DNA from 3 places in the Streptomyces sp. XD-27 genome. Region 2 is predicted to be linked to each of the others. Evidence: riboswitches for the same ligand, from Rfam matches in the RefSeq annotation. Region 2 holds a riboswitch; each other region holds the start of a gene.
What was found. Region 2 has a riboswitch for thiamine pyrophosphate ahead of thiC (phosphomethylpyrimidine synthase ThiC). Riboswitches for the same ligand answer to the same signal wherever they lie in the genome.
Positions count from the first base shown of each region.

Region 1 (4,364 bases), 1.7 Mb from region 2:
GCGCTGCGCAACATCGAGCAGGCGATCCGTGACTCGGACCTGGGCGTCAACCCGAGCAACGACGGCAGCATCATCCGCGTGACGTTCCCGGAGCTCACCGAGCAGCGCCGCAAGGAGTTCATCAAGGTCGCCAAGGGCAAGGGCGAGGACGCGAAGATCTCGATCCGCAGCGTCCGCCGCAAGGCCAAGGAGTCCCTCGACAAGCTTGTCAAGGACAAGGAGACCGGCGAGGACGAGGTGCGCCGCGCCGAGAAGGAGCTCGACGACACCACCGCGAAGTACGTGGCCCAGGTCGACGAGCTGCTCAAGCACAAGGAAGCCGAGCTGCTTGAGGTCTGATGAACGACTCTGCCTGGGGGGCCCCGCCACGCGCCGGATACTGGGGCCCGACCGACCAAGGACTGGCCATGTCGGCGGGTCCCGCGCACAAGGTGGGCGAAGCGGCGCAAACTCGGCCCATGCCCACCGTGCCCGACGCAGGCGGAAACCAGGACGACCGTGACCGGGGGGCCGCTCGGCCGAGCGGCCCCCTGTTCCGTGACGAGCCGGAACCGGCGGGCCGGACGCACGAGCCAGCCCGACCACCCGTTCCTCCTGCTCACCGCGACAGTCCCACCCCGGCCCACGACCCGGCCCCCGAGACCGCGCCCGCGCCCGCCAAGAAGAGCGCGGGCCGCGATCTGCGGGCCGCGATAGGGGTCGGCGTCGGCCTGGGCGCGGTCATCGTCGCGTCGCTGTTCATCTACAAGCCCGTCTTCCTCGGCGTGATAGCGCTCGCCGTGGTGGTCGGCCTGTGGGAGCTCACCTCACGGCTCGCCGAACGCAAGGAGATCCGCGCCCCGCTGATCCCGCTGGCCGTCGGCGGCGTCGCCATGGTCATCGCCGGATACGCGCGCGGTGCCGAGGGCGCGTGGGTCGCCGTGGCGCTCACCGCGCTCGCGGTGCTCGTCTGGCGGATGACCGAACCGCCGGAGAACTACCTTCGCGATGTGACCGCCGGCGTCTTCACGGCGTTCTACGTCCCGTTCCTCGCCACCTTCGTGGCCCTCATGCTGGCCGCCGACGACGGGCCGAAGCGGGTGGTCACCTTCCTGCTGCTGACCGTGGTCAGCGACACCGGCGCGTATGCCGTCGGCTGGCGCTTCGGCAAGCACAAGCTCGCGCCGCGCATCAGCCCCGGCAAGACGCGGGAGGGGCTGCTGGGCGCGATGGCCTTCGCCATGGCCGCGGGCGCGCTGTGCATGCAGTACCTGATCGACGACGGCGTCTGGTGGCAGGGCCTGCTGCTCGGGCTCGCCGTCGCGATCAGCGCGACCCTCGGCGACCTCGGCGAGTCCATGATCAAGCGGGACCTCGGGATCAAGGACATGGGCAAGTTGCTCCCCGGTCACGGCGGCATCATGGACCGGCTGGACTCGCTGCTGCCGACGGCGCCGGTGGTGTGGCTGCTGCTCGTGATCTTCGTCGGGCAGGGATGAACCGCCGCTGAACTGCACGAACGTGCCGGAGGGCCCCGTTATCCACAGGATGGCGGGGCCCTCCGCTCACGTCTGCGACACTGGTACGACCATGCCGAAGCCCGGAGAACTCACTTTCGTCGCCCCGCGCGGAGCCAAGAAGCCGCCGCGGCATCTCGCCGACCTCTCGCCCGCCGAGCGCCGCGAGGCCGTCGCCGCCATCGGTGAGAAGCCGTTCCGCGCCAAGCAGCTGTCGCAGCACTACTTCGCCCGGTACGCCCACGACCCGGCGCAGTGGACCGACATCCCGGCGGCGGCCCGCGAGAAGCTGGCCAGTGAGCTGCTGCCCGACCTCATGAGCGTCGTACGGCACATCTCCTGCGATGACGACACCACGCGCAAGACCCTGTGGCGGCTCTTCGACGGCACGCTCGTCGAATCGGTCCTGATGCGCTACCCGGACCGGGTCACCATGTGCATCAGTTCGCAGGCCGGGTGCGGCATGAACTGCCCGTTCTGCGCCACCGGCCAGGCGGGACTCGACCGGAACCTGTCCACCGCCGAGATCGTGCACCAGATCGTCGACGGGATGCGGGCCCTGCGCGACGGGGAGATCCCCGGTGGACCGGCGCGGCTGTCGAACATCGTCTTCATGGGGATGGGCGAGCCGCTGGCCAACTACAACCGCGTCGTCGGCGCCATCCGGCGGCTCACCGACCCCGAGCCGGACGGGCTGGGGCTGTCGCAGCGCGGCATCACCGTCTCCACGGTCGGCCTGGTGCCGGCGATGCTGCGGTTCGCGGACGAAGGCTTCAAGTGCCGCCTCGCCGTCTCGCTGCACGCGCCCGACGACGAGCTGCGCGACACCCTCGTCCCGGTGAACACCCGCTGGAAGGTCCGCGAGGTCCTCGACGCCGCCTGGGAGTACGCCGAGAAGTCCGGCCGCCGGATCTCCATCGAGTACGCGCTGATCAAGGACATCAACGACCAGGCGTGGCGGGCCGACCTGCTGGGACGGCTGCTCAAGGGCCACCGGGTGCATGTGAACCTCATCCCGCTGAACCCGACGCCCGGGTCGAAGTGGACCGCCTCCCGCCCCGAGGACGAGAAGGCGTTCGTGGCCGCGCTTGAGGCCCACGGCGTGCCCGTGACCGTGCGGGACACCCGGGGCCAGGAGATCGACGGCGCCTGCGGGCAGCTCGCGGCCGCCGAGCGCTGAGCCGAGGCCGGAACGGCCCTGCTGAGCACGGCACGGTGGCTGGTACACGGTGGCTGGTACTGTGCCTTCGCACAAATGAACAATCCGACAGGGGAGCGCACACAGCGCTGAGAGTGCGGCACCGCCGCAGACCCTCGGACCTGATCCGGGTCATACCGGCGTAGGGAGTCAGCACAACCGATGAACACCAGCCTTCGGCGCGCCCTCGGGGCCGCCCTCCTCGGCGCGCTCGCCACCACCACCCTCGCCGCCTGCGACGGCTCCGACGAGGCCGACAGCGGTGGCTCCAAGACCGTCACCCTGGTCAGCCACGAATCGTTCGCACTCTCCCCTGAGGTACAGAAGGAGTTCGAACGGAAGAGCGGCTACAAGCTGAAGGTCCTCGAGAACGCGGACGCCGGGGTCGCCGTCAACAAGGCGGTGCTGACCAAGGGGCACCCCGAAGGCGATGTCCTCTTCGGCGTCGACAACACCCTGCTCTCCCGCGCGCTGGACAACGACCTGTTCACCCCGTACGAGGCCAAGGGCCTGGACCGGATCCCGGCCTCGGTCCAGTACGACCGGGACAAGCACCGCGTGACGCCCGTCGACACCGGCGAGGTCTGCGTCAACTACGACAAGAAGTACTTCGCCGACAAGAAGCTGGCGCCGCCGCAGACCTTCGACGACCTCGTCAAGCCCCAGTACAAGAACCTGCTGGTCACCGAGAACGCCGCCACGTCCTCGCCCGGCCTGTCCTTCCTCCTGGCCACCGCCGCCCGGTACGGCGACGACGGCTGGCGCGACTACTGGAAGAAGCTCAAGGACAACGGCGTCGAGGTGGTCGACGGCTGGAGCCAGGCCTACAACGACCGGTTCTCCGGCTCCGCCGGAGGCAAGAAGGCCGGCGGCGACCGGCCCCTGGTCGTCTCCTACGCCGGCAGCCCCCCGGCCGAGGTGTACTACGCCAAGCCGCAGCCCAAGAAGGCGCCGACCGGCGTCGCGACCGGCACCTGCTTCCGGCAGACCGAGTTCGCGGGCCTGCTCAAGGGCGCCCGGAACGAGGAAGGCGGCAAGGCCCTGCTGGACTTCCTGATCAGCAAGCGGTTCCAGGAGGACATCCCGCTGAACATGTGGGTCAACCCGGTCCTCAAGGGGGCCGAGCTGCCGAAGCTGTTCACCGAGTTCGGCGCGAAGGTGGACCACCCCGAGACCATGGCTCCCGAGAAGATCGCCGAGAACCGTGAGCCGTGGATCAAGTCATGGTCCTCCCTCGTCCTGTAAAGACCCGTCCTGCCGACAACCGGCCGGTGAAGACGAGCCCGGCCGCCGCGCCGCGCCGCCGTAACCCGCGCGGCGCGGCGGTCCGGCTCGGCCTGATGGCCCTGCCGCTGGCCTTCTTCGCGGTCTTCTTCGCGTATCCGGTGGCCGCCATCGTCACCCGCGGGCTCAAGGCCGACGGCCGGTGGCGGTTCGACCGCATCGGCGAGGTGCTCGGCGACCCGGGCGTCCGCGACGTCCTGTGGTTCACCACCTGGCAGGCGGCCGCCTCCACTGCCCTGACCCTGGCCCTCGCCCTGCCCGGCGCGTACGTCTTCGCACGCCTGGACTTCCCCGGCAGACACCTGCTGCGCGCCGTGGTCACCGTGCCGTTCGTCCTGCCCACCGTCGTCGTGGGCACCGCCTTCCTGGCACTGCTCGGCCGCGGC
Region 1 covers NZ_CP130713.1:5,899,316-5,903,679, forward strand. The annotation lists gene frr (ribosome recycling factor) at 1-339, shown strand, start outside; gene Q3Y56_RS25840 (phosphatidate cytidylyltransferase) at 339-1,478, shown strand; gene rlmN (23S rRNA (adenine(2503)-C(2))-methyltransferase RlmN) at 1,570-2,676, shown strand; TPP riboswitch at 2,756-2,860, shown strand; gene Q3Y56_RS25850 (thiamine ABC transporter substrate binding subunit) at 2,857-3,939, shown strand; gene Q3Y56_RS25855 (iron ABC transporter permease) at 4,035-4,364, shown strand, end outside.
Region 1: linked by a shared signal. The riboswitch ahead of Q3Y56_RS25850 (thiamine ABC transporter substrate binding subunit) and the one ahead of thiC (phosphomethylpyrimidine synthase ThiC) in region 2 are both predicted to bind thiamine pyrophosphate.

Region 2 (4,364 bases):
CATGCACCAGCGCGAGGTGGAAGAGCGCAGGGGCGAGAGGCGCCCACCGGTGGATGCGATCGGCACGCAGCATGTACCTGGCCACGGCCGCGGGGCGGAAAGGCACGTAATCGATGGTCTGGTGTTCCCATCGGTCCGCGACTCCCCTGCTCATGCGTGCTTGCAAGCCGTCCTGGGTCAGGTCCTTCAATCGGGCATAGAAGTGGGCGCTCCAGTGGCGCTTGTCAATGTCGAGCACAAACGCCAGAAGTTCCAGCGTGTACTCGTGCGGTTCTATGGACAACTCCTCCCGCATGCCCCGCCGGGCTACCGCGTGCAGATCGGGGGCGCTCCTGCCAGAGGAATCGATATGCCGTGACATCCCCTCGTTGACGGAGGAGTTCCATACACCCGGTGCCATACGGACCCGGTCACTTCGCTGGCTGACGACCAGCATGTCGTCCGCGGTCACCACCGCGACGTTCACGGCGAAACTGCAGTGCAGGAACGCAGGTGCCCGCAGCGGGTTGTCCGGGTCGAGATATCGGGTGCGAGGCGTTGTCCCGTCGGGCAGTCGGCGGTCCAGTTGCTGAGCCGCGAGAAAGGTGTAGTAATCCGTCGGGCGCAGCCGCAGGTGGACTTCGGGCTGCTCGTCGAGGGCGGTCCGGGAGACATCGAACGATTCGACCGCGTAACGAGGACCGTTCCACAGCGGCGTCCGGCCCTCGGCCCGCAGACGCGCACTCTGCGCCTCGATCTCGTCCCGCCAGCCCACCATGTCCGCGGGAAGCTCGACCTCCTCGTCGAGCACCTGGATGTAGACGGCGTCAGCGGGGATGGACGACTCACCGTCCCCTTCCACGATCAGGGCAGAGGTGTGAAGGGGTCCCATGGAGAAGCTTCTCCACACGGGGCCGGACTCTTCCTGGCGCCGCAGGCTGCGCACCGCGCTGGTCGATCGGGTGCGCATCCGGTACCAGGCATTCTGTAAGGGCTGCTGGAACAGCACCGCGAAGAGCATGCCCAGCACAGCGCCGACCACTCCGTTGGCCACATCTATCCCACCCATGTCAGGCAGGTTAGGGATGTCGATCACACCATGTGTGATCTTGTCCCTTCCGTTACGGCGCCCCGCACGCGACAGGCGGAGACCCCCCACAGGCCTCCGCCGCCGCAGCCCGCCGCAGTGGGTCAGTCCGCCAAGGGCAGGTACACGCGGTTGCCCGACTCCGCGAACTCGCGTGACTTCTCCGCCATCCCGGCCTCGATCTCGGACTCCGCCATCGTCTCGCCGTGCTGGCGGCGGATGTCCTGGGAGATCTTCATCGAGCAGAACTTCGGACCGCACATCGAGCAGAAGTGCGCGGTCTTCGCCGGCTCCGCCGGCAGCGTCTCGTCGTGGTACTCGCGCGCCGTGTCCGGGTCGAGGGCCAGGTTGAACTGGTCCTCCCAGCGGAACTCGAAGCGGGCGTCGGACAGGGCGTCGTCCCATTCCTGGGCGCCCGGGTGGCCCTTGGCCAGATCCGCCGCGTGGGCCGCGATCTTGTAGGTGATGACGCCGGTCTTGACGTCGTCGCGGTCGGGCAGGCCCAGGTGCTCCTTCGGGGTGACGTAGCAGAGCATCGCCGTGCCCCACCAGGCGATCATCGCGGCGCCGATGCCCGAGGTGATGTGGTCGTAGGCGGGTGCGATGTCCGTGGTCAGCGGGCCCAGCGTGTAGAAGGGGGCCTCCTCGCAGATCTCCTGCTGGAGGTCCACGTTCTCCTTGATCTTGTGCATCGGGACATGCCCCGGGCCCTCGATCATGGTCTGGACGCCATGCGCCTTGGCGATCCTGTTCAGTTCACCGAGGGTCTTGAGCTCGGCGAACTGCGCCTCGTCGTTGGCGTCCGCGATGGAGCCCGGGCGCAGCCCGTCGCCCAGGGAGTACGTCACGTCGTACGCGGCGAGGATCTCGCAGAGTTCCTCGAAGTTCTCGTACAGGAACGACTCCTTGTGGTGCGCCAGGCACCACGCCGCCATGATCGAGCCGCCGCGCGAGACGATGCCGGTCTTGCGGCGGGCGGTCAGGGGGACGTACGGCAGCCGTACGCCCGCGTGGACCGTCATGTAGTCGACGCCCTGTTCGGCCTGCTCGATGACGGTGTCCTTGTAGATCTCCCAGGTCAGTTCCTCGGCCTTGCCGTCGACCTTCTCCAGCGCCTGGTAGAGGGGGACCGTGCCGATCGGGACGGGGGAGTTGCGCAGCACCCACTCGCGGGTGGTGTGGATGTTGCGGCCGGTGGAGAGGTCCATGACCGTGTCGGCGCCCCAGCGGGTGGCCCAGGTCATCTTCTCCACCTCCTCCTCGATGGAGGAGGTCACCGCGGAGTTGCCGATGTTGGCGTTGACCTTCACCAGGAACCGCTTGCCGATGATCATCGGCTCGATCTCCGGGTGGTTGACGTTGGCCGGCAGGACGGCGCGGCCCGCGGCGATCTCCTCGCGTACGACCTCGGGGGAGACGTTCTCGCGCAGCGCCACGTACTCCATCTCGGCGGTGATCTCGCCGCGCCGGGCATACGCGAGCTGGGTGACCGCCGCGCCGTCCCGGCCCCGGCGGGGCAGTCTGGGCCGGCCGGGGAAGACCGCGTCGAGGTTCTTCAGGCCCCCGCGCGGCGCGGTGTGCTTGATCCCGTCGTCCTCCGGGCGCATGGGGCGCCCGGCGTACTCCTCGGTGTCGCCCCGGGCGACGATCCAGTTCTCCCGCAGCGGCGCCAGGCCGCGCCGGACGTCCGTCTCGACGGCGGGGTCGGTGTACGGGCCGGACGTGTCGTACAGCGTCACGTCCTGGCCGTTGGTGAGGTGCACCTGCCGGACCGGCACCCTCAGGTCCGGGCGGGAACCGGTGACATACGACTTGTGCCAGCCGATCGCGCGCGTGCGTGCATCCTGCATGGTCATGAGACCCACTCCCTACGCCGGCATTACCCGGTAACAGGTTCAGCGGTCGACGCAGCGGTTCTCCGTACCGTATGTACGGATATCAGCGCCCTCTCAGCCCGGTGCTCCGAGCTCCCGCGATTGCAAAGGTGCCACGAGGCTAACGGTTCCCCCGGCAGGCTGAACAGAGGGGCGCGCTTGTCTTGCGCTTGAGTCTCGTGCTGGTCTTGCGATGATCGGTCGGTGACCCCGACACCTGAGCCACACTCCCACGAGCCCTCCGGCGGCCACCCGCCCGGCCCCCACGGCCACGCGCACGGACACTCCCACGCGCACGCCCACGGCCCCGCCACGCCCGTCTCGGCGCATCTGCGCAAGGTCATCGCGGCGGTGCTGATCCCGTTCACCGCCGCCGTCGTCGCCGGGCTGATCGTGCTGTGGCCGGGCGGCGCCCCCGAGGGGCAGGGCGGCCAGCGCAGCGGACTCGGCTTCGACCAGGACACCGTCTCGGGCAAGGTCGTGAAGATCGAGGAGGTGAAGTGCGCCGATGTGGGCGCCCAGCCGCAGCAGCCGCCCGCGCCCGGGGAGGAGCCGGGGCAGCAGCCGAAGCAGTCGGACGAGCCGTGCGAGCGGACGACCATCGAGGTGACCTCCGGCAAGGACAAGGGGCGCACGTTCGAGGAGATCGTGCGGCCGGACGCGTCCCGCCACTACGACACGGGCCAGAGGGTGAAGCTGGCCTACGCGCCCAAGGCGCCGAAGAACCTCCAGTACTCGGTCAGCGATGTGGACCGCGGCTTCCCGATGGCGCTGCTGGCGGGCCTCTTCGCGCTCGCCGTGGTGGCCGTCGGTCGGCTGCGCGGGGTCTTCGCGCTGGTGGCGCTGGCGATCAGTTTCGGGGTGCTGACGCTGTTCATCCTCCCGGCGATCCTGCAGGGCGACAATCCGCTGCTGGTCGCGGTGGTCGGGGGCAGCGCGATCATGCTGATCGCGCTCTATCTGTGCCATGGGCTGACGGCCCGTACGTCGGTGGCGGTGCTCGGCACCCTCGTGTCACTGCTGCTGATCGGCCTGCTGGGGTCGCTCTTCATCAGCTGGGCGTCGCTGACCGGCAACACCGACGACCAGACGGGCCTGGTGCACGGCCTCTATCCGGACATCGAGATCCGGGGTCTGCTGCTGGCGGGGATCATCATCGGTTCACTGGGTGTGCTGGACGATGTGACGGTGACTCAGACCTCGGCGGTGTGGGAGCTCAAGGACGCGGACCCGACGGCGGGTTGGCGGAAGCTGTACGCGGCCGCCATGCGCATCGGGCGGGACCACATCGCCTCCGTGGTCAACACGCTGGTGCTGGCGTACGCGGGTGCGTCGCTGCCGCTGCTGCTGCTGTTCTCGATCGCGGACAGCGGCGTGGGCACGGTGGCGACCAGCGAGATCATCGCCGAGGAGATCGTCCGGAC
Region 2 covers NZ_CP130713.1:4,161,916-4,166,279, reverse strand. The annotation lists gene Q3Y56_RS17960 (hypothetical protein) at 1-1,075, opposite strand, end outside; gene thiC (phosphomethylpyrimidine synthase ThiC) at 1,171-2,922, opposite strand; TPP riboswitch at 2,915-3,050, opposite strand; gene Q3Y56_RS17950 (YibE/F family protein) at 3,145-4,364, shown strand, end outside.

Region 3 (4,364 bases), 2.3 Mb from region 2:
GCGGAACTGAGGCGTCCGCCGCCTTCGCCCGGTCGATCCGCGCGCCGCTCTCGATGAGCTTGCGGCCCTGCGCCAGGTCACGCGGTCGGCCCACCGCCAGCAGAGCGACCAGGGCGCCGTCCCGCAGCCAGCACACGCTCCACGCCGCACCGCTCGGGTCCCCGCGCCAGAGCAGTTCGTCGGCGGCGGCGTGGTGGCCCGCGTACTGCACGAAGCGGCCGAACTGCTCGGACCAGAAGTACGGCACCGGGTCGTACACCGCGCCGGCGAAGTGCGGCCGCTGCGAGCCGACCAGGTTGGCGGCCACGGTCCGCGGCCCCTGCAACGCGTTGTCCCAGTGGTGCACCAGCAGCCGCCTGCCGTAGCGGGCGGACGGGAACGAGGCGCAGTCGCCCACGGCGTACACGTCGGGCGCCGAGGTCCGCAGCCGCTCGTCGGCGAGCACGGAGCCGTCCGCGGCCAGGTCGATGCCCGAGTCGGCCAGCCAGTCGGTCGCGGGCCGGGCGCCGATGCCGACGAGCACCGCGTCCGCCCGCAGCCGCCTGCCGCCCTCGGGGCCCCCGGCCCGGGCGGCGCCGCCGGGGGCCAGCAGCACGGCGCCCTCCTCGACCGCGGCGACCCGCGTGCTGGTGATCAGCTCGGCGCCGCTGTCCAGGTACCAGCCCGCCATGTACGCGGCGACCTCGGGCGGCAGCGCTCCCGCGAGCGGCCGCTCCGCCGCCTCCACGACGGTCACCGCGCAGCCCGCCTCGCGCGCCGCGGTGGCGAACTCCGCGCCGATCCAGCCCGCCCCGACCACCACGATGTCGTGCCGCGCGGCCAGGACCGGGCGCAGCCGTTCCGCGTCGTCGAGGGTGCGCAGCAGGTGGACGCCGGGCACCTGCTCGGCGCCGGGCAGGGAGATCGGGTCGGCGCCGGTGGCGATCACCAGGTGGTCGTAGGGCAGCGGACCGGCGTCGGTCCGCACGCTCCGCCGCTCCAGGTCCACTCCGGTGGCCCGGCTGCCCAGCCGCAGGTCGACGCCGAGCGCCGCGAAGTCCACGTCGAACGTGGCGCCTTCGGCCTTGCCCAGCAGCAGCGCCTTGGACAGCGGCGGCCGGTCGTACGGCTGGTGGGGCTCGGCGCCCAGCAGCGTGATGGCGCCGGGCCAGCCCTCCTCGCGCAGCGCGACGGCGGTCTGGACCCCGGCCATCCCGGCGCCGACGATCACGACTCTCCCCCGGGTCCCGCCGGGGGCCTGTCCACCGTCGCCCGTATCGGTCCGCTTCCGCTCGCTCAGCCCATCGGTCACCTGATCATCGTAGGTCGGTACCGCCGGTCGGCCGGAACACCGCGCGAGGAGATCTCTGACACATCGTCAGCTATCCGGGCCGTCTCGCTCGCCCTTCCGGCCGCTTCGGCGGGCGTACTAGGGTGTCGGCACACGCACTCGCGGGAGCCCGGACGCACCGGGCTGAGAGGGAGGCTGAGGCGGCCTCCGACCGTACGAACCTGATCCGGGTCATGCCGGCGAAGGGAGGGGCGAGAAGGCCCATGCACGCAACGGACAGACCGTACGACGTCCTCGTGGTCGGCGGCGGCATCATCGGCCTGGTCACGGCCTGGCGGTCGGCGCAGCGGGGGCTGCGCACCGCGGTGGCCGATCCGGCGCCCGGCGGCGGCGCCGCCCAGGTGGCGGCCGGGATGCTGGCCGCCGTCACCGAACTCCACTACGGCGAGGAGACACTGCTCGGCCTCAACCTCGCCTCCGCGCGCCGCTACCCGGACTTCACGGCCGAGCTGGAGGAGGCGAGCGGGCAGGACACCGGTTTCCGCGCCTGCGGCACCCTCGCCGTCGCCCTCGACGCCGACGACCGCGCCCACCTGCGGGAGCTGCACGCGCTCCAGCAGCGCTGCGGGCTGGACGCGCAGTGGCTCAGCGGCCGTGAGTGCCGCCGCCTGGAGCCGATGCTGGCCCCCGGCGTGCGGGGCGGACTGCGCGTGGACGGCGACCACCAGACCGATCCGCGGAGGCTCGCGGCGGCGCTGCTGACCGCGTGCCGGCGCGCCGGGGTCGCCTTCCACCCCTCGCGGGCGGACCGGGTCGAGATGAGCGGGGACACCGTCACCGGCGCCGAGCTGGCCGGTGGCACCCGCCTCGCCGCGGGTCAGACCGTCCTGGCCGCGGGCAGTCACAGCGGGCGGATCGCGGGGCTGCCCCCGGCCGTGCTGCCGCCGGTCCGCCCGGTCAAGGGGCAGGTGCTGCGGCTGCGGGTCCCCGCCGCGTACGCGCCGTTCCTGTCCCGGACCGTACGGGCGGTCGTGCGCGGCGGACACGTCTACCTGGTGCCGCGGGAGAACGGCGAGCTGGTGGTGGGCGCGACCACCGAGGAGCTGGGCTGGGACACCACCGTCACCGCGGGCGGCGTCTACGAGCTGCTCCGCGACGCCCACGAGCTGGTGCCCGGCATCACCGAGCTGCCGCTCGCCGAGACCAGCGCCGGGCTGCGCCCCGGCTCCCCCGACAACGCCCCGCTGCTGGGCCCGACGGCCCTGCCGGGGCTGCATCTGGCCACCGGCCACCACCGCAACGGCGTCCTGCTCACCCCGGTCACCGGCGATGTCATGGCCGAGGTGCTGACCTCCGGCTCGCTGCCCGAGCAGGCCCGCCCGTTCTCCCCGCAGCGGTTCCCCACCTCCCCCTCATCCGATCAGGAGCAGTCCGCATGACCGTCAGCGTCAACGGTGAGCCGCGCGAAATCCCCGAGGGCCTCACCCTCGACCGGCTCGTGGCCGGCTTCACCGCCGCCCCCAGCGGGGTCGCGGCGGCCGTCAACGAGACCGTCGTACCGCGCGGCCAGTGGCCGTCCACCCCGCTCCGTGACGGCGACCGCGTCGAGGTCCTCACCGCGGTCCAGGGAGGCTGACCATGGCGGACGACCCCCTCGTCATCGCCGGGACCGCCTTCGACTCCCGGCTGATCATGGGCACCGGCGGGGCGCCGAGCCTCGACGTGCTGGAGCGGGCGCTGCTGGCGTCCGGGACCGAGCTGACGACCGTGGCCATGCGCCGCCTCGACCCGACCGTGCAGGGCTCGGTGCTCTCCGTGCTGGAGCGGCACGGCATCCGGGTGCTGCCGAACACCGCGGGCTGCTTCACCGCGGGTGAGGCCGTGCTGACCGCGCGGCTGGCCCGGGAGGCGCTGGGCACCGACTGGATCAAGCTGGAGGTGGTGGCGGACGAGCGGACCCTGCTGCCCGACCCGGTCGAGCTGCTGGACGCCGCCGAGACGTTGGTCGACGACGGGTTCACGGTCCTGCCGTACACCAACGACGACCCCGTGCTGGCCCGCCGGCTGGAGGAGGCCGGCTGCGCCGCGATCATGCCGCTGGGGTCCCCCATCGGCTCCGGTCTGGGCATCCGCAACCCGCACAACTTCCAGCTGATCGTCGAGCGGGCGCGGGTCCCGGTGATCCTCGACGCGGGCGCCGGGACCGCCTCGGACGCGGCGCTGGCGATGGAGCTGGGCTGCGCGGCGGTGATGCTCGCCTCGGCGGTCACCCGGGCGCAGGAGCCGGTGCTGATGGCGGGCGCCATGCGGCACGCGGTCGAGGCGGGGCGGCTGGCGTACCGCGCGGGCCGGATTCCGCGCCGGCACTTCGCGCAGGCGTCGTCGCCGACCGAGGGCCTGGCGGACTTCGACCCGGAGCGTCCGGCGTTCTGACCCGCGCCGCCGGGGCCCGGTCCCCGGCCGTGGCCATGTCACCGTTCGGCTGCAGTACGGCGGCCTGGACCCACGGGTAGAGGGCCGGTGCGAGTCGGCTCGTAGACTGCGTTGTCGTGGATACGACCCTCCAGGACCCCTTGGTCGGGCAGGTGCTCGACGGCCGGTACCGCGTCGAGGCGCGGATCGCGGCCGGTGGCATGGCCACGGTCTACCGGACCGTGGACACCCGGCTGGACCGGGTGCTCGCCCTCAAGGTGATGCACCCCTCGCTCGCCGCCGACGCCGCCTTCGTCGAGCGCTTCATCCGCGAGGCCAAGTCCGTGGCCCGGCTCGCCCACCCCAACGTGGTGGGCGTCTACGACCAGGGGACCGACGGGACGTACGTCTATCTCGCGATGGAGTACGTCGCGGGGTGCACCCTGCGGGACGTGCTGCGCGAGCGCGGCGCCCTGCAGCCGCGCGCCGCCCTGGACATCCTGGAGCCGGTGCTCGCCGCGCTCGGCGCCGCGCACCGCGCCGGGTTCGTGCACCGCGACATGAAGCCGGAGAACGTCCTGATCGGGGACGACGGCCGGGTCAAGGTCGCCGACTTCGGGCTCGCCCGCGCCGTCGACACCGCCACCAGCACCTCCACCGACTCGGTCATGGGCACCGTGTC
Region 3 covers NZ_CP130713.1:1,866,878-1,871,241, forward strand. The annotation lists gene Q3Y56_RS07940 (NAD(P)/FAD-dependent oxidoreductase) at 1-1,192, opposite strand, end outside; TPP riboswitch at 1,422-1,536, shown strand; gene thiO (glycine oxidase ThiO) at 1,534-2,709, shown strand; gene thiS (sulfur carrier protein ThiS) at 2,706-2,906, shown strand; gene Q3Y56_RS07955 (thiazole synthase) at 2,909-3,703, shown strand; gene pknB (Stk1 family PASTA domain-containing Ser/Thr kinase) at 3,820-4,364, shown strand, end outside.
Region 3: linked by a shared signal. The riboswitch ahead of thiO (glycine oxidase ThiO) and the one ahead of thiC (phosphomethylpyrimidine synthase ThiC) in region 2 are both predicted to bind thiamine pyrophosphate.